Regions from separate parts of the Achromobacter sp. 1L-A-4-B-C2 genome, predicted to be linked through region 1. Evidence: predicted binding sites of a transcription regulator. Region 1 holds the regulator's gene; the other holds the start of a gene.
The links. The regulator LexA, encoded in region 1, represses DNA repair genes until DNA is damaged. The targets are predictions, from matches to a motif close to ACTGTATNNNNATACAGT.

Region 1 (8,993 bases):
GTGCACCTTCACCGGCGGCAGCGCCAATTCTTCGGCGATCTGCGTGTTGCGGATGTTCATCGCTTGATCCAGCGTCTTGCCCTTGACCCATTCGGTCACGAGCGAGCTGGACGCAATGGCGGAGCCGCAGCCGTAGGTCTTGAAACGCGCGTCTTCGATCACGCCGGCTTCATTGACCTTGATCTGCAGCTTCATGACGTCGCCACAGGCGGGCGCGCCGACCATGCCGGTGCCAACCGATTCGTCCGACTTGTCGAACGAACCGACGTTGCGCGGGTTTTCGTAGTGATCCAGAACTTTGGTGCTGTAAGACATGTTATTTCTCCACGTATTTCTTGGCGCGGGCGCTTAGTGCGCGGCCCACTGCACGGTGTTCAAGTCAATGCCTTCCTTGGCCATTTCCCACAGCGGCGACATATCGCGCAGCTTGCCAACGCGGCTCTTGAGCAATTCGATCGCGTAGTCCACTTCCTTTTCGGTCGTGAAGCGGCCGAGCGTGAAACGGATCGAACTGTGCGCCAGTTCGTCATTGCGGCCCAGGGCACGCAACACGTACGACGGTTCCAAGCTGGCAGACGTGCAAGCCGAGCCGCTGGAAACGGCCAGTTCCTTGATCGCCATGATCAGGGACTCGCCTTCGACATAGTTGAAGCTGACGTTCAAGTTGTGCGGTACACGCTGGTCCATGTCGCCGTTCAGATAGACCTCTTCGATCTGCGACAGGCCATTCCACAGCCGATCACGCAGCATGCGGATGCGCTCGTTCTCGGTACCCATTTCTTCGCGCGCCAGGCGGAAAGCCTCGCCCATGCCGACAATCTGGTGCGTAGCCAGCGTGCCCGAGCGGAAACCGCGCTCGTGGCCGCCACCGTGCATTTGCGCTTCGATACGGATGCGCGGCTTGCGACGCACATACAGCGCGCCGATACCCTTCGGGCCGTACGTCTTGTGCGCCGAAAACGACATCAGATCAACCTTCAGCTTTTGCAGGTCGATTTCCACCTTGCCAGTCGCCTGAGCGGCGTCGACGTGGAAAATGATGCCCTTTTCGCGGCAGATTTCGCCCAGCGATTCGATGTCCTGGATAACGCCGATTTCGTTGTTCACCATCATCACCGACACCAGCACCGTATCAGGGCGCAGCGCGGCTTTGAACGTGTCCAGGTCGATCAGACCGTCGTCCTTCACGTTCAGGTAGGTGACTTCAAAACCCTGGCGTTCCAGCTCGCGACAGGTGTCAAGCACTGCTTTGTGCTCGGTCTTGACGGTGATGACGTGCTTGCCGCGTTCCGCGTAGAAATTCGCAGCGCCCTTGATGGCCAGGTTATTGGACTCGGTCGCGCCAGAAGTCCAGACGATCTCTCGCGGGTCGGCGTTGACCAGCTTGGCGACTTCTTCGCGGGCGCGTTCGACGGCTTCTTCCGAATCCCAACCATACGCATGGCTACGGGAGGCCGGATTGCCGAAGTTCTCGTACAGCCACGGCACCATCTTGTCCACGACGCGCGGGTCGACGGGGGTGGTGGCCGAATAATCAAAATAAATCGGACGGGTGGTCATGTCTACAACTCCTGATACTGCTTATACGGTGGCGTTAGCCGCGACGGTCGTGGTCGGGGAATTGGCAGCGGCATTGGCGCCGCCCACCCGATTGACACGTACTGCGCAGGCCTGCGCTTGATTGCTGGCTTCCTGCAACTGGCGCACGCGCTGCTGATCGACCAGATCTTGCAGGGACACCGAATCCAGGTAATCGACCATCTTGCGGTTCAACGTCGCCCAGAGTTCGTGCGTCATGCACTTGCCGGGCTTGCCGTCATTGCCGCTTGTACAGTCGCGCTTGCCGCCACAGCTGGTGGCGTCCAGCGGCTCGTCCACTGCAAAGATGATGTCCGCGACGGTCACATTGCGTGCAAGGCGCGCAAGCGAATAACCGCCGCCCGGGCCGCGCACGCTGTCCACGAGTTCGTGGCGACGCAGTTTCCCGAACAGCTGTTCCAGATAGGAAAGCGAGATGTTTTGACGCTGGCTGATGGCCGCAAGAGTGACCGGGCCGCTGTGCTGGCGCATCGCGAGATCGATCATGGCAGTCACGGCGAAACGCCCTTTGGTAGTTAGCCGCATGGTGGGTTCCCTGTGATTCGGCAATGGCCGCCAGCGAATCCGGCGGTCAATACCCGAGTAATTGGGTCAAGTATAGCCTATTCCCGACTAATTTGGTATGGCTCCTGGCCAGAAAAAACCGCGCTGTTGCGCGGTTTTTTCGTTGCCATGTACCCCAAGAGCCGCACTGTGGGCGGCTCTACGGAAAAGCGGTCAGGCCGCTTGGTACTGGGTAGCGCGCTTGCGGACCAATTCCAGGACACCTTGGCAGGCGTCTTCCAAGTAATCGAGAACCTTGCCAAAACCATCCGCGCCGCCGTAGTAAGGATCGGGCACAGTGGCCTCTTCAAACTCATTGGCGAAGCGCATCAGCAGCATCAGCTTGTGCTGATAGGTCTTGGGGCACTGCTGCTGCATCGCAGACAGGTTGTCCCAATCCATGGCGAGGATAAGATCGAAGTCGCAGAAATCCTCTGCGGTGACCTGACGGGCCTCACAGTGCGTGATCTCGTAGCCGCGTTTACGCGCCGCAGCCTGCGCCCGGGCATCAGGCGCCTCGCCGATATGAAACGCATGCGTGCCCGCAGAGTCAATGCGAACAACGTCGCTCAACCCCGCGTCATTCACCAAATGGCGAAACACGCCCTCTGCGCTCGGCGAGCGACAGATATTGCCCATGCAAACGAAAAGTACCTTGGTCATCATGGGAGTAAGTGTGAGGGAAAACCCGAGATAAGGCAAGCTTTTTTTGCAAAGAAACAAATGAGTAAAGGTCGGCCGGGGCGTTCACAAGCCCCTTTAATATCAACGGGTTATCGGGATATTTGAACGTCACCCCTCCACTCCCAGTGGGCGCCAGGCGCCCTTTCCTGCTCGGCGCGCATATCGATCGTCCTGCGCACCATTTTCAGCATTATGTCAGCTACCTGTCAGCCCATACCGACGCGCTGCGCGGCGCGGCGCGAGCGCTTATACGGCCCCATCAAGAAGAACACGTTGCTTCAGCGCGGTAAGCGCATCGCGTGCGGCAGCGGCCTGTTCGAACTCCAGGTTTCGAGCATGGTCCATCATCAGCTTCTCCAAGCGCTTCAACTCGCGAGCCAAGGCCTTCTCGTCCTTGAGGAACTCGGCCGGCACGGCGGCTTCGAGGGCGTCGTGCTGCACTGGCGCGACGATGCCGTCGATCAGCTCACGCACGGCCTTGCGGACGCCGCGCGCCGTAATGCCATTGTCGATATTGAACTGCAGTTGCTTCGCGCGCCGACGGCTGGTTTCCTCCATCGCGCGCTGCATCGAATCCGTAATACGGTCTGCATAGAGAATGGCGTGGCCGTTCAGGTTGCGGGCCGCGCGGCCAATCGTCTGGATCAAGCTGCGCTCGGATCGGAGGAAGCCTTCCTTGTCGGCGTCAAGAATTGCCACGAGCGAAACCTCGGGAATATCCAGCCCCTCGCGCAGCAGGTTGATGCCCACCAACACATCAAAGGTGCCCAGGCGCAGGTCGCGCAGGATTTCCACGCGCTCGACGGTATCAATGTCGGAGTGCAAGTAGCGCACCTTGACGCCGTGTTCGCTAAGGAAATCCGTCAAATCCTCGGCCATGCGTTTGGTCAGGGTGGTGACCAGCACCCGCTCGCCCACCGAAACCCGTGCCTTGATTTGGCCCAACAAATCGTCCACCTGGGTGCGAGCTGGCAATACCTCGACCAAAGGATCGACCAAGCCGGTGGGCCGAACGACCTGCTCAACGACGTTGTCAGCGTGTTCTTTCTCGTAAGCCGCTGGCGTGGCCGACACGAACACGCATTGGCGCATCCGCGCCTCGAATTCTTCAAGCTTGAGGGGCCGATTGTCCATCGCGGAGGGCAACCGGAACCCATATTGCACCAACGTTTCCTTGCGCGACCGGTCGCCGCGATACATGGCGCTGAGCTGGCCAATGGTCACGTGGCTTTCGTCGATGAACATCAGCGCGTCGGACGGCAGGTAATCGATCAACGTGGGTGGCGGCTCGCCTGGTGCGGCGCCGGACAGGTGGCGGGAGTAGTTTTCGATCCCCTTGCAAAAGCCTAACTCCTGCAGCATTTCCAGATCGAACCGCGTGCGCTGTTCCAGACGCTGGGCTTCGACCAGATGACCGTCGTCCACGAAGCGTTTGACACGCTCTCGCAGTTCCACCTTGATCGTTTCAATCGCGCGCAGAACCGTATCGCGCGGGGTGACGTAATGCGACCCGGGATACACGGTAAACCGTGGCAGCTTTTGCCGAATGCGGCCCGTCAGGGGATCAAACAACTCCAGGCTTTCGATCTCGTCATCAAAAAGCGTCAGGCGCAGCGCCAGCTCGGGGCTTTCTGCCGGGAAGATGTCGATGGTTTCGCCACGGACCCGGAACGCCCCCCGCGTGAATTCGGCGTCATTGCGGGTGTATTGCATGGCAACCAGACGCGCCAGGATTTCCCGCCGCGAGATCTGGTCACCGCTGCGCAGAATCAAAACCATCGCGTGGTAGTCGCCGGGATTACCAATACCGTAGATGCAAGACACCGTGCCGACAATAATAGTGTCCCGGCGTTCAAGCAGGCTCTTGGTAGCCGATAGACGCATTTGTTCGATGTGCTCATTGATGGACGAATCCTTTTCAATGAACAGGTCGCGCGTCGGGACATAGGCCTCGGGCTGGTAATAGTCGTAGTACGAAACGAAATACTCGACCGCGTTCTTCGGAAAGAACTCCCGCATTTCGGCATATAGCTGCGCCGCAAGCGTTTTGTTGGGCGCCAACACCAGCGCAGGGCGTCCCAGCCGCGCGATCACGTTCGCCATGGTGTAGGTCTTGCCCGAGCCCGTCACGCCCAGCAGCGTCTGGAACATCAGGCCGTCTTCGATACCCTGGGTCAACCCGTTGATCGCGGTGGGCTGATCGCCGGCCGGAGGATAGGGCTGGAACAGTTGGAACGGGCTACCGGGATATTCCACAAAGCGCGGTTCCGCGCCAGCAACGGGCGGTGCGTCAGCCGATACTGGTACCACGGCATTTCCAGCGAGATTCTGGGCCAGATCTCCCGCGCCGCTCGGGTCTATTGGGCTGTTTGGCATGCTAGACTGTTCCAGGGTAAACCCCCCATTATCCACAGCACCTCGTACTGCGTCCACCCATCCTCATCAGAGTCCCATGAGCAACCTTTTCGATTCCGTCGAACTCGCGCCGCGCGACCCCATTCTTGGTCTGAACGAACAATTCAACGCGGACACGCGTCCGGGTAAAGTCAACCTGGGCGTGGGCGTGTACTACGACGACCAGGGACGGATCCCCCTGTTGGGCGCCGTTCGCAAGGCCGAAACCGCCCGCATCGAAGCGGCCGCCGCTCGCGGCTATTTGCCCATCGAAGGCATTGCCGGCTACAACCAGGGCGCTCAAGCCCTGTTGCTGGGTAAGGATTCCGCGTTGGCCGCAGCCGGTCGCGTGTTGACCACCCAAGCGCTGGGCGGCACCGGCGCGCTTAAGATCGGCGCCGACTTCCTGCGCCAATTGCTGCCCTCGTCCAAGGTGTTGATCAGCAACCCCAGCTGGGAAAACCACCGTGCGCTGTTCGAGCGCGCCGGCTTTGAGGTCGGCACGTATTCGTACTATGACGCTTCCACCCGCGGCCTGAACTTCGAAGCCATGCTGGCGGACTTGAAGGCAGCCCCGGCGCAGACCGTCGTCGTGCTGCACGCGTGCTGCCACAATCCGACCGGTGTGGACCCCACGCCGGAGCAATGGAAGCAGATCGCCGCGGTTGTGAAGGAAAACAACCTGGTTCCGTTCCTGGACATCGCCTACCAGGGCTTTGGCGAGGGTCTGACCGAGGACGCCGCCGTCGTGCGCATGTTCGCCGATCTGGACATGACCATGTTCATCAGCTCGTCGTTCTCGAAGTCGTTCTCGCTTTACGGTGAACGCGTGGGCGCACTGACGATCGTCGCTGGCAGCAAGGAAGCGGCGGGCCGCGTCCTGAGCCAGCTCAAGCGCGTCATTCGCACCAACTATTCCAACCCGCCGACCCACGGCGGCACGGTGGTGTCGACGGTGCTGAACACGCCGGAACTGTTCGCCATGTGGGAAGAAGAACTTGCCGGCATGCGCGACCGCATCCGCCTGATGCGCAAGCAATTGGTGGAAAAGATCAAGGAACACGGCGCCAAGCAGGACTTCAGCTTTGTCCTGCAGCAACGCGGCATGTTCTCGTACTCGGGCCTGACGTCGGCTCAAGTGGATCGCCTGCGCGAAGAGCATGGCGTGTACGCGGTGTCCAGCGGCCGCATCTGCGTGGCCGCGCTGAACAGCGGCAACATTGACAAGGTAGCTGCCGGCATCGCCGCCGTGCTGTAACGCCTGCCTGTACGGGCCGTCCGCGGCCCTGTTATGACGAAACGGAGCCCTGCGGCTCCGTTTTGCTTTCGGGCCCGCCGCCGGCTTGCTTTTTTCCGCTACGTCCCCCAGAATGGCGCTGTATATATGTACAGTCCGCTCATACCGGATCATCGCCATGGCCAGCAAACTCACCGACCGCCAGCAACAAATCCTGGACCTCATCCGGCAGACCGTCACGCGCACAGGCTTTCCGCCGACGCGTGCCGAAATCGCCCAGGCCCTTGGTTTCCGCTCACCGAATGCGGCAGAAGACCACCTTAAGGCATTAGCCCGCAAGGGTGCTATCGAGCTCACCGCCGGCGCCTCGCGCGGCATACGCTTGAAAGACGGGCCCTCCCAGTCTCAGACCTCCCTGGCCATACCTTCGTTAGCGCAGTTGCTGCTGCCGTTGGTCGGGCGCGTTGCGGCAGGCAGCCCCATCCTTGCGGCCGAACACGTCGAACGCGAGGTTGGCGTGGACCCCCATCTTTTTGCCCAAGCGCCCGATTACCTGCTGAAGGTGCGCGGCATGAGCATGCGGGACGCGGGCATTCTGGAAGGTGACTTGCTTGCGGTGAAGAAGGCCTCTGAAGCGCGCAACGGCCAGATCGTCGTGGCACGTTTGGGCGACGACGTGACGGTCAAGCGCCTGCAACGCACCAACGGGCACATCGAACTGCTGCCGGAAAATCCGGACTTTCAAACAATCATCGTTGAAGCAGACCAAGAGTTCGCGCTGGAAGGCATCGCCGTCGGTTTAATCCGTACGCACGCGTTGCACTGACGCGGCACGGGGGTAGATCAGGCACGGTCTGCCTAGACTTGCCGTAGCGTTCGCCCGGCAACGGCCATAGCCAAAGTCACCGCGATGGCCAAAACGATGGCCATAAAAAACCCCGCCACATGTGGCGGGGTTTTTGTTGGGCGCCCATACTTCGGGCGCCCAGCCATACCAGCTGATCAGTGCTTCAGAACCGGGTCCGTCGAGCCGGGCTCGGCAGGCTTGGTCACCAGCGCGTCTTTGACGGCTTCTTCCTCGGCCAGAGGCTCCGGCAGACGCTCCAACGCTAATTCCAGCACCTTGTCGATCCAGCGGACCGGCACGATCTCAAGTTGGTTCTTGACGTTATCGGGGATCTCCGCCAAGTCCTTGACGTTTTCCTCGGGAATCAAGACCGTCTTGATACCGCCACGGTGGGCCGCCAGCAGCTTTTCCTTCAGGCCACCGATAGGCAGCACTTCGCCGCGCAGCGTGATCTCACCGGTCATGGCAACATTGGCGCGCACCGGAATGCGCGACAACGCCGAAACCATGGCCGTCGTGATCGCGATACCCGCGGACGGGCCGTCCTTGGGCGTCGCACCTTCCGGCACGTGGACGTGCATGTCGTGCTTCTCGAAGACGCTGTCGGCAAAGCCCAGGCGGCGAGCGCGGGACCGCACCACCGTGCGAGCCGCTTCCACCGATTCCTTCATCACGTCGCCAAGCGAACCCGTACGCTGGATCACGCCCTTACCCGGCATGTCCGCCACTTCGATCGTCAGCAGATCGCCACCGACCTCGGTCCAGGCCAGACCGGTCACCTGACCAATCTGGTTTTCCTTCTCGGCCATGCCGAAGGTATAGCGGCGCACGCCCAGGTAGTCGCTCAGATTGTCGCCCGTGACGTTGACCGGCTTGACCTCGAGGGTCTTGCCTTCCGCCTTGGCGCGATCATTCTGGGTCAGCAATTGCTTGATGACCTTGCGGCAGATCTTGCCCACTTCGCGTTCAAGGGCGCGCACCCCGGCTTCCCGGGTGTAATAGCGAACGATATCGCGCAGCGCGCTGTCATCGACCGTCAGTTCGTTGTCCTTCACGCCGTTGTTCTGCATCAGCTTGGGCAGCAGATGGTCGCGAGCAATATGGATCTTTTCCTCTTCCGTGTAACCGGACAGGCGGATCACTTCCATACGGTCCAACAGAGCCGGCGGGATGTTCAGCGTGTTGCTGGTGGCCACGAACATGACGTCGGACAAATCGAAGTCGACTTCGATGTAGTGGTCCTGGAACGTGTGGTTTTGCTCCGGGTCCAGCACTTCAAGCAACGCTGAAGAAGGATCGCCGCGGAAGTCCATGCCCAGCTTGTCGATTTCATCAAGCAGGAACAAGGGATTGCGCACGCCGACCTTCGACATGTTCTGCACGATCTTGCCGGGCATGGAACCGATGTAAGTACGGCGATGGCCTCGGATCTCGGCCTCGTCACGCACGCCGCCCAGCGCCATACGCACGAACTTGCGGTTCGTGGCCTTGGCAATGGACTGGCCCAGCGAGGTCTTGCCGACGCCCGGGGGGCCGACCAGGCACAGGATCGGTGCCTTGACCTTGTCTACGCGCTGTTGCACGGCAAGATATTCGAGAATGCGTTCCTTGACCTTTTCCAGACCGTAATGGTCGTTGTCCAGCACCGTCTCGGCGTTGGCGATCGAGTTGTTGATCTTGCTCTTCTTC
Region 2 (8,993 bases), on a different contig from region 1:
CCGTGTACCAGAACCTGCCCTACGACGCCGTCAAGGATTTCACTCCCGTCACGCAGATCATCCGTGTGCCGGGTGTGATCGTCGTCAACAAGAACTTTCCGGCCAAGGACTACGCGCAGTTCTTTGCGCTGGTCAAGGGCGCGCCGGGCAAGTATTCGTATGCGTCATCCGGCAACGGCGGGGCCACGCACATGGCCATGGAGTACTACAAATCGCTGTCGGGCCTGGACATGATGCACGTGCCGTATCGCGGCACGGGGCCGGCCTTGAACGACGTCATCGCCGGACAGGTGCCGATACTGTGGGACACCGCCGCCTCGTCCATGGCGCACATCCAGTCGGGCAACCTGCGGGCCATCGTGGTGGCGGCCAAGGCGCGCCTGCCGCAACTGCCCGACGTGCCCACCTTTGCCGAAGTGGGCCTGCCGGATTACGACGCCGAAATGTGGAACGGCCTGCTGGCCCCGGCCGGCCTGCCCAGGGATGTGTTGGCCAAGCTGAACGACGCATCGCGCAAGGCGCTGACCGACCCGGACGTGCAGGCCAAGTACGCGGGCGTGGGCGCCTATGTGGTGGCGGACAAGCCGGATGCGTTCGGCGCGATGATCCAGGCGGACGTGTCCAAGTGGAAGAAGGTGGCCGACTTCGCCCACATCTCGGTGCAATGACATGGGACAACGCGTCAAGGACAAGGTCGCGCTGGTGTTCGGCGCGGGGTCGTCGGGGCCGGGATGTGGCAACGGCAAGGCCGCCGCCGCCCTCTACGCACGCGAAGGGGCACGCGTGTACGCGGTGGATGTGCGGGCAGAGGCCGCCCAGGAAACCGAACGCGTCATCCAGGCCGAAGGCGGACAGTGCCGCGCGCTGGTGGCCGACGTGACGCAGTCGGCGCAGATCCAGGCCGTGGTGGCGCGGGTGCTGGACGAGGCCGGCCGCATCGACATCCTGCACAACAATGTGGGCATTACGGAAATGGGCGATCCCATCGAGGCGTCAGAGGAAAGCTGGCATCGGGTGCTGGACACCAACCTGACCGGCGTGTTCCTGACCTGCAAGCACGTGCTGCCGGCCATGCTGGCGCAAGGCGGCGGCTGCATCGTCAACATTTCGTCGCTGGCCTCGATTCAGGTCAACACCTATCCGTACACGTCCTACTACGCGGCCAAGGCGGGGCTGAACCACCTGACCCGGTCGCTGGCGGTGCGCTACGCGCCGGACAATATCCGCGTCAACGCGGTGCTGCCCGGCGTGATCGATACGCCGCTGATCTACCAGCAGATTGCCGGCCAGTTCCAGGATGTGGAGGAAATGCGCCGCCGCCGCAACGCCGCCAGCCCGATGGGCCGGATGGGCGACGCCTGGGACGTGGCGCATGCCGCCCTGTTCCTGGCCAGCGACGAGGCCAAATACATCACCGGGGTGTGCTTGCCGGTCGATGGCGGCAAGGCGTGCGCGGGGCGATAGCCGGGGTTGTGGCGCCGGATGGGGTTGGGGCTGGGGCTGTGGTTGTGGCTGGGGCTGTGGTTGGGGCTGTGGTTGGGGCTGTGGCTGTGGTTGTGCCTGGGGTTGGGGCTGTGGTTGTGGTTGTGCCTGGGGTCGGGGCTGTGGTTGTGGCTGGGGCTGCGACCTGCCTGCGCTCAGGCGCGCGGCAGCAGATCCGCCGACAGTTCGGACGCGGCGCGTTGCAACGCGGCCACCACATCATGCAGCCGTGCCCCCGACAGCCGCGAGCGGATCGCCGCCACGCTCAGCGCGGCCACCACGTTCTGTTCACGGTCGAATACCGGCACCCCCACGCCCAGCATGTCGGGGATGATGCGCCCCGGGTTCAGCGCATAGCCCTGCTTGCGCGCGGCGGCGATGTCCTCGCGCAGCATGTCGGTGGACGGCAGGTCGGGCGCGGTGGTGGCGTCGTAACGAGCCAGCACGCGGTCGATATCGTCATTGGGCAAAAACGCCAGCAGCGCCAGGCTGCCCGCCCCCACGCCCAGCGGCCGCCGGTGGCCCACTTCCAGGGTCAGGATCTTGATGGGAAAGTCGCCCGTCTTGCGGTCCACGCACACCGCTTCGTGGCCCGAGCGCACCGATAGAAAGCTGGTATCGCCCGTAGACTGCGCCAGCCGCAACACGGCCGATTCGGCGATGGCCTTGATGCCATGGCGGCTTTCGGCTGCCAGGCCCAGGATGTAAGACTCGCGCCCCAGGCTATAGGTCTTTAGCTTGGGGTTCAGCGACAGGAAACCCTCTTGCAGCAAGGCCGACAGCATGCGGTGCGCGGTGGGCGGCGTCAGGCCGATGTCGCGCACGACATCGCTCAAGCCCACGCCACGCGCGGGCGCGGCGCCCACGTATTTCAACAGGCGCAGCACCCGGAAAATGCTCTGCGCGCCACCCACGGAATCGGCGGCGCGCGGCGAGGCCGGCACGGAAGAACGCGCGGTGCTCATCGCGCGATCAGTGCAGCGTAGTGCCGTCGGGCGGCGTCTGGTTCAGGCCCAGCGCCGCTTCCCAGCTGCGCAGCGGCACGCAGGTCTGCAAGCGGACAATGGCGCGTTCGATCAACGCAGGATGCAGTTCATGGCCGACGTGGCTGGCGATATCGATAGTGGAATCGCCATGCAGCGCCTCCAGCCGGGCCTGGGCCGCCTGGATGTGGGACACGTTCATGATCGGGTCGTCGGCGCCATGCAGCAGGTGCAAGGTGGTGAATTGCGGGGCGGTCTTGGGCAATTGGGCATAGCGCCCCGAAAACGCAATGATGCGGCCGGCCATGCCGTCATGGGCCTGCACCAGTTCCAGCGCCATGATCGCGCCCTGCGAAAAGCCCGCGATCGCCGTGTCCGACTGCAATAGCTTGAAGCGGGCCTGCGCCTGGCGCACATAGGCTTCCAGGGGTGGCATGGCCGCCGCCACGCGTTCGGCGCGATTATCTTCGGTCACGCCGCGTACCGAAAACCACTGGCGCCCGGCGTTGCCGCCGTCAAAGGGCTCGAAACCCTCGGGCACCAGCACCGCCGCCGTCGGGAAGGCCGCGCGCACGGCCTGGGCCAAGGGCCGCAGGTTATCGGGCGACCCGCCCACGCCGTGCAGCAGGATGAACAACTGGCGCACGTCGACGCCCGCCTCGGGTAGGAATTCAAGAGATTCGGTAGATGCCATGAAACTGCTCCGTGCTGGCCCGGGCCGCTGGACTGCGCCGCGATGGCCGCATTGTAAAATGCGCGGCTTTACCGTTGGCGGCCTGCTTGGCGTTGGCGGCCGCGTGGCGACCGGCTGACGGTCGCCTGGCTGCCTGGTCGCCTGGCTGCCTGGTCGCCTGGCTGCCTGGTCGCCTGGCTGCCTGGTCGCCACCAGCGTGACCAGACCCCGCCCACCCCTTGCCTGAATGCCGCCACGGCGGCCCCTTGACCCCCTGCAATGCAAACACAAACCCCCGATTCTGGCGCGACTCCCGCTAGCCGGAATCAGCTGCACCGCGTGCTCAAGGCGCGCCACCTGACGATGATAGCGCTGGGCGGAGCCATCGGCACCGGCCTGTTCGTGGCCTCGGGCGCGGCCATCGCGCAAGCCGGGCCGGGCGGCGCCCTGCTCGTCTACCTGGTGATCGGCCTGATGGTCTACTTCATCATGACCAGCCTGGGCGAGCTTGCCACCTTCATGCCGGTGTCCGGGTCGTTCTGCACCTATGCGTCGCGCTATGTAGACCCCGGCTTCGGCTTCGCGCTGGGATGGAATTTCTGGATCAGCTGGGCCACGGTCGTCGCCGTGGACGTGGTGGCCGCCCAATTGGTCATGGCGTACTGGCTGCCGGACACGCCGGGCTGGATATGGAGCGTGGCCTTTTTGGCACTGACCTTCGGGCTGAACGCGTTTTCGGCGCGCAGCTTCGGCGAGGCCGAATACTGGTTCGCCATCATCAAGGTGGTGGCGGTGCTGTGCTTTATCGCCGTCGGGCTGGGCATGCTGGTGGGCATCATCCACAGCGGCGATCAGGTCGGCCTGGTGAACTGGACCATCGGCGATGCGCCCTTCGTGGGCAACGCGGCCACTTGGGTCGGCGTGGCCATGGTGGTGGCCTATTCCTTCCAGGGCACCGAACTGGTGGGCGTGGCCGCCGGCGAATCCGAAAACCCGCGCCGCAACGTGCCGCGCGCCATCAACAACGTGTTCTGGCGCATCCTGCTTTTCTATGTGCTGGCCATTCTGATCATCGGCCTGCTGCTGCCCTATACCGACCCGCAACTGCTGCGCAACGAAGTGGAAGACATTGCCGTCAGCCCCTTCACGCTGGTGTTCCAGCATGCCGGCCTGCTGTCGGCCGCCACCGTGATGAACGCGGTGATCCTGACGTCGGTGCTGTCGGCCGGCAATTCGGGCATGTACGCCGCCACCCGCATGCTGTTCAACATGGCGGCCGAGGGCCAGGCGCCCGCGCTGTTCAAGCGGCTGACGCCTGGCGGCGTGCCGCTATACGCGCTGCTGGCCACCACGGCACTGGCCTGCCTGTGCCTGTTCAGCGTGGTCTACAGCCCCAAGGCCGTCTATATCTGGCTGCTGAATTTTGCGGGCATGACGGAATTCATCGTCTGGTTAAGCATCGCGATCAGCCATTACCGCTTTCGCCGGGGCTACGTGCGGCACGGCTACGACACGGCCGACCTGCCCTACAAGGCCGGCCTGTTCCCGTTTGGGCCGGTGCTGGCCTTTGTGCTGTGCCTGGTGGTGACGCTGGGCCAGAACTACCAGGCGTTCTTGCAGGATCGCATCGACTGGATCGGGGTGGTGTCCACGTATCTGGCCATTCCGCTGTTCCTGGCGCTGTGGATCGGGCATCGCGTGGTGAAGAAATCGCGCTGGGTGCGCTACGGCGACATGCGCTTTTACGGGCTGGATCTGGATCGGGGATAGGCCTGGCCGGACGGACCGACACCCGAAAAGGGTGACAAAAGGGCAGCAAAGGGATCACCGAAGGGCGACAAAAAGGAAGCTACAATACTGTATATTCATACAGTAATGATGACTCCTGAACGCATCCATCCCGCGTTGTGGCGCGCCACCCAGTTGGCTAAAGGCGCCGCGCGCAACCTGCCTACCGGGCACGCTTCGCTTTCCGCCGAGCTGCCGGACGGCGGCTGGCCGCTGGGGTCTCTTATCGAACTGTTGACGCCGCATCCGGGCGTGGGCGAAATCCGCCTGCTGCGCCCGGCGCTGGCCCAGCTGGAAACGCGCCGCCCCATTGCGCTGGTCCAGCCGCCGCACGTGCCCCACATCGCCAGCTGGATGAGCTGGCGGCTGGACCCCCGGCAATTGCTGTGGGTGGCGCCGCAAAAACCCGTCGACACCCTGTGGGCAACGGAACAAATCCTGAAAAACGGCAGTTGCGGCGCCCTGATCTGCTGGTTGCCGCACGTGCGCCCCGAATCCCTGCGCCGCCTGCATCTGGCGGCCCAGGCCAGCGACCTGCTGTTCATTGCCATCCGCCCGGCCAGCGCCGCGCAAAACGCCACCCCCGCCCCGTTGCGGCTGGCGCTTGCGCCGGCCCCGGGCGGTTTATCCGTTCATATTCTGAAGCGCCGGGGGCCTGTCTGCGACACCCCGCTGTACGTGGGCCTGGAGCCCGGCGCGCTTACGCCGTCTTCTCCCCGCCATGCGCCTCTGGATCGCCGCCTTCCTGCGCTGCCTGCCGCTGGACGTACTACGCCCGCACTGGCCGCATGAGGGGCACGCGTTCGCCGTCCTGGACCAGGAACGCGTTGCCGCCCTCACCCCCGCCGCCCGCCAGGCCGGCGTCAAACCGGGCATGCGCCGCGCCGGCGCGGCCGTTATCGCCCCCCAGGTCGAGCTCTTGCCCCGCCAGCCCCAAGCCGAAGCCGACACCCTGCACGGCGCGGCGCTGGCGCTGCTGCAATACACCCCTGAAATTGCCCTGGGCGATGCCGACACCGTGCTGTTGAACGTGGGCGCCAGCCTGATGTTCTTTGGCGGCCCGCGCGCGCTTGCCCGGCGCATACGCGCCACCCTGCAAGCGCTGGACCTGCGCGTGTCGCTGGGCATGGCGCCCACGGCCCGGGGCGCCTGGCTGCTGGCGCATCGGGCCGGCCGCCGCATGCCCCGGCGCACGCTCACCCTGCCCACGCTGGCCCGCCGGCTGGACGCCCTGCCAGTGGCGCTGCTGCCCCAGGCGCAGGCGCGGCTGGACTGGCTGGGCGACATCGGCTGCCATACCCTGGCCGACCTGCGCGCCCTGCCGCGCGCCGGCCTGCAACGGCGCAGCGCGCCCGACCTTCTGCCGGCCCTGGACGCCGCCTATGGCCAGGCGCCCGAACTGTATCGCTGGATCGAACCGCCCAACCAGTTTTCCCGGCGCATCGAACTCATGGACTACGTCGAGCACACCGACGCCGTGCTGGCAGTGGCGCGCCGCCTGGCCGAGCAGCTGGGCGGCTGGCTTACCGCCCGGCAACTGGCGGTGCGCCGCGTGGTGCTCTGCATGGAACACGAACGCGGCCGCCATGCCCGCCCGCCCACCGAACTGGAACTGGCGCTGGCGCAACCGGTCTGGCAGGCGCCGCAGATCTTGCACCTGCTGCGCGAAAAGCTGAACCACGTCACGCTGGAAGCGCCCGTCATCGCCGTATCGCTGCTGGCGCCCGACACCGTGGAACAGCCCGCCGTCAGCACCACCTTGTTTCCCGAGCCCGGCGGCACTGCGGCCGACCACGCCCGGCTGCTGGATCTGCTGGTGGCCCGGCTGGGTCGCGACCAGGTGCGCCATGCCCATCCCACGCCCGACCACCGCCCCGAAGCCGCCAATTCCTGGGGCGATGCGCTGGCCACCCCGCGCCCGCCCCAGCCCCTGCCGCCCTTGCTTGACCGCCCCTTCTGGCTGCTGGAAACGCCGCTGGCCTTGAAGCTGTCGGGTCATCGCCCCCAGTACGGCGGCCAGCCGCTGCGGCTGGTGCGCGGGCCGGAACGCATCGAAAGCGGCTGGTGGGACCCGGCCCTGACCGTGCGCGATTACTTCGTTGCCGAAGACGCGGCGGCGGCGCGCTACTGGATCTACCGCGAACGCGACGCCGAACACGCGCGCTGGTTCCTGCACGGGCTGTACGCTTAAGGCCGGCCCCATGCAAGACGATCCCTACGACCCGTCCGACCCGGCCGACCCCGCTGCGTTAGCCACCCTGCCCGGCTACGCCGAGCTGCAATGCCAGTCGAACTTTTCCTTCCTGCAAGGCGCCTCGCACCCGGAAGAACTGGTCGCGCGCGCGGCGGAACTCGGCTACGCCGCGCTGGCGCTGACCGACGAATGCTCGCTGGCCGGCGTGGTTCGCGCCCACATGGAGGCCAAGACCCAGAAGCTGCCGCTGATCATCGGCGCCACGTTCCAGCTGCGCGCCGCGCCCGACGCCGCCCCGCTGGGCCTGACCCTGCTGGCGCAAACCCGCGAAGGCTACGGCAACCTGTCCGAACTCATCACGCTGGCCCGCACCCGCGCCCCCAAGGGCGAATACCAGCTGGCCCCCGAAGACCTGACCCACCCGCCCAAGGGCTACGAACACCTGCGCCAGTTACCCGAATGCCTGGCCATCCTGACGCCCGCCTACGGCACCGACGCCGACCGCCTGGCCGAGCAGGCGCGCTGGCTGGCACGCGTGTTTGCCAACCGCGCCTGGGTCGGCTTGAACCTGCTGTACCGGTCGCGCGACGACCAGCACCGCGCCGCCGTCGAACACGCCGCCCGCCAGGCCGAGCTGCCCGTCGTAGCGGTGGGCCAGGTGCAGATGCATGTGCGGTCGCGCAAGCCCCTGCACGACACGCTGGCCGGCATCCGCACCCGCCAGACCGTCGCCCAGTGCGGCTACGAATTGTCCGAAAATGCCGAGCAGCATCTGCGCACCCGCATGCGCCTGGCCAACCTGTATCCGCCCGACGCGCTGGCGCAGACCCTGGTGGTGGCGCGCCGCTGCGCGTTTTCGCTGGACGAACTGCGCTACGAATACCCCGACGAGGTCGTGCCGCCCGGCCACACGCCCGCCTCTTATCTGCGCCAGGAAACCCTGGCCGGCGCCGCCCGCCGCTTTCCTGCCGGCGTCCCGGAAAACGTCGAAGCCCAGATCGAAAAAGAACTCGACCTGATCGGCGAGCTGCACTACGAAGCGTATTTCCTGACCGTCTACGACATCGTCCAGTACGCGCGCAGCCAGGGCATCCTGTGCCAGGGCCGGGGGTCCGCCGCCAACTCCGCCGTCTGTTATTGCCTGGGCATCACCGCCGTCGATCCGGCCCGAGGCAACAACCTGTTTGAACGTTTCATCAGCAAGGAACGCAACGAACCTCCCGACATCGACGTGGACTTCGAACACCAGCGCCGCGAAGAAGTCATCCAGTACATCTACGACAAATACGGACGCGACCGCGCCGCCCTGACCGCCGTGGTCATTTCGTACCGGCCGCGCAGTGTGCTGCGCGACACCGGCAGCGCACTGGGCGTGGACCTGGGCGTCATCGACGCGGTGGCGCGCGCCCATCAATGGTGGGACGGCAAAAAGGAAATGCTGCGCACGCTGGGCACCTGCGGGCTGGACCCGGAATCGCGCGTGGCGCGGCAATGGGCGTCGCTGGCGCAAACCATGATGGGCTTTCCACGCCACCTGTCGCAGCACCCCGGCGGCTTTGTGATTTCACGCGGCAAGCTGTCGCGGCTGGTGCCCATTGAAAACGCCGCCATGCAGGACCGCAGCGTCGTGCAATGGGACAAAGACGACCTGGACGCGCTGAAACTGCTGAAAGTGGACGTGCTGGCGCTGGGCATGCTGTCCGCCCTGCGCCGCACGCTGGAACTGGCCGGCCAGCGCCGGGGCCGGCCGCTGGCGCTGCAAGACATACCCGAAGGCGACGAAGCCACCTACGACATGATCTGCGAGGCCGACACGGTGGGCGTGTTCCAGATCGAATCACGCGCGCAGATGACGATGCTGCCCCGCCTGCGC

Region 2: imuA (translesion DNA synthesis-associated protein ImuA) is a predicted target of LexA. The motif match lies at 4,995-5,012, and genes of this name have one in related genera.

The regions. Positions count from the first base shown of each region.
Region 1 covers NZ_JBXAWP010000005.1:479,821-488,813, forward strand. Annotated here, with positions in the region: gene iscU (Fe-S cluster assembly scaffold IscU) at 1-315, opposite strand, end outside; gene AC0Z35_RS24165 (IscS subfamily cysteine desulfurase) at 349-1,560, opposite strand; gene iscR (Fe-S cluster assembly transcriptional regulator IscR) at 1,582-2,124, opposite strand; gene AC0Z35_RS24175 (low molecular weight protein-tyrosine-phosphatase) at 2,317-2,808, opposite strand; gene uvrB (excinuclease ABC subunit UvrB) at 3,073-5,202, opposite strand; gene AC0Z35_RS24185 (amino acid aminotransferase) at 5,279-6,478, shown strand; gene lexA (transcriptional repressor LexA) at 6,636-7,283, shown strand; gene lon (endopeptidase La) at 7,460-8,993, opposite strand, start outside.
Region 2 covers NZ_JBXAWP010000002.1:472,147-481,139, forward strand. Annotated here, with positions in the region: gene AC0Z35_RS09550 (Bug family tripartite tricarboxylate transporter substrate binding protein) at 1-668, shown strand, start outside; gene AC0Z35_RS09555 (SDR family NAD(P)-dependent oxidoreductase) at 670-1,464, shown strand; gene AC0Z35_RS09560 (IclR family transcriptional regulator) at 1,638-2,447, opposite strand; gene ypfH (esterase) at 2,455-3,159, opposite strand; gene AC0Z35_RS09570 (amino acid permease) at 3,418-4,908, shown strand; gene imuA (translesion DNA synthesis-associated protein ImuA) at 5,014-5,718, shown strand; gene AC0Z35_RS09580 (Y-family DNA polymerase) at 5,648-7,117, shown strand; gene AC0Z35_RS09585 (error-prone DNA polymerase) at 7,128-8,993, shown strand, end outside.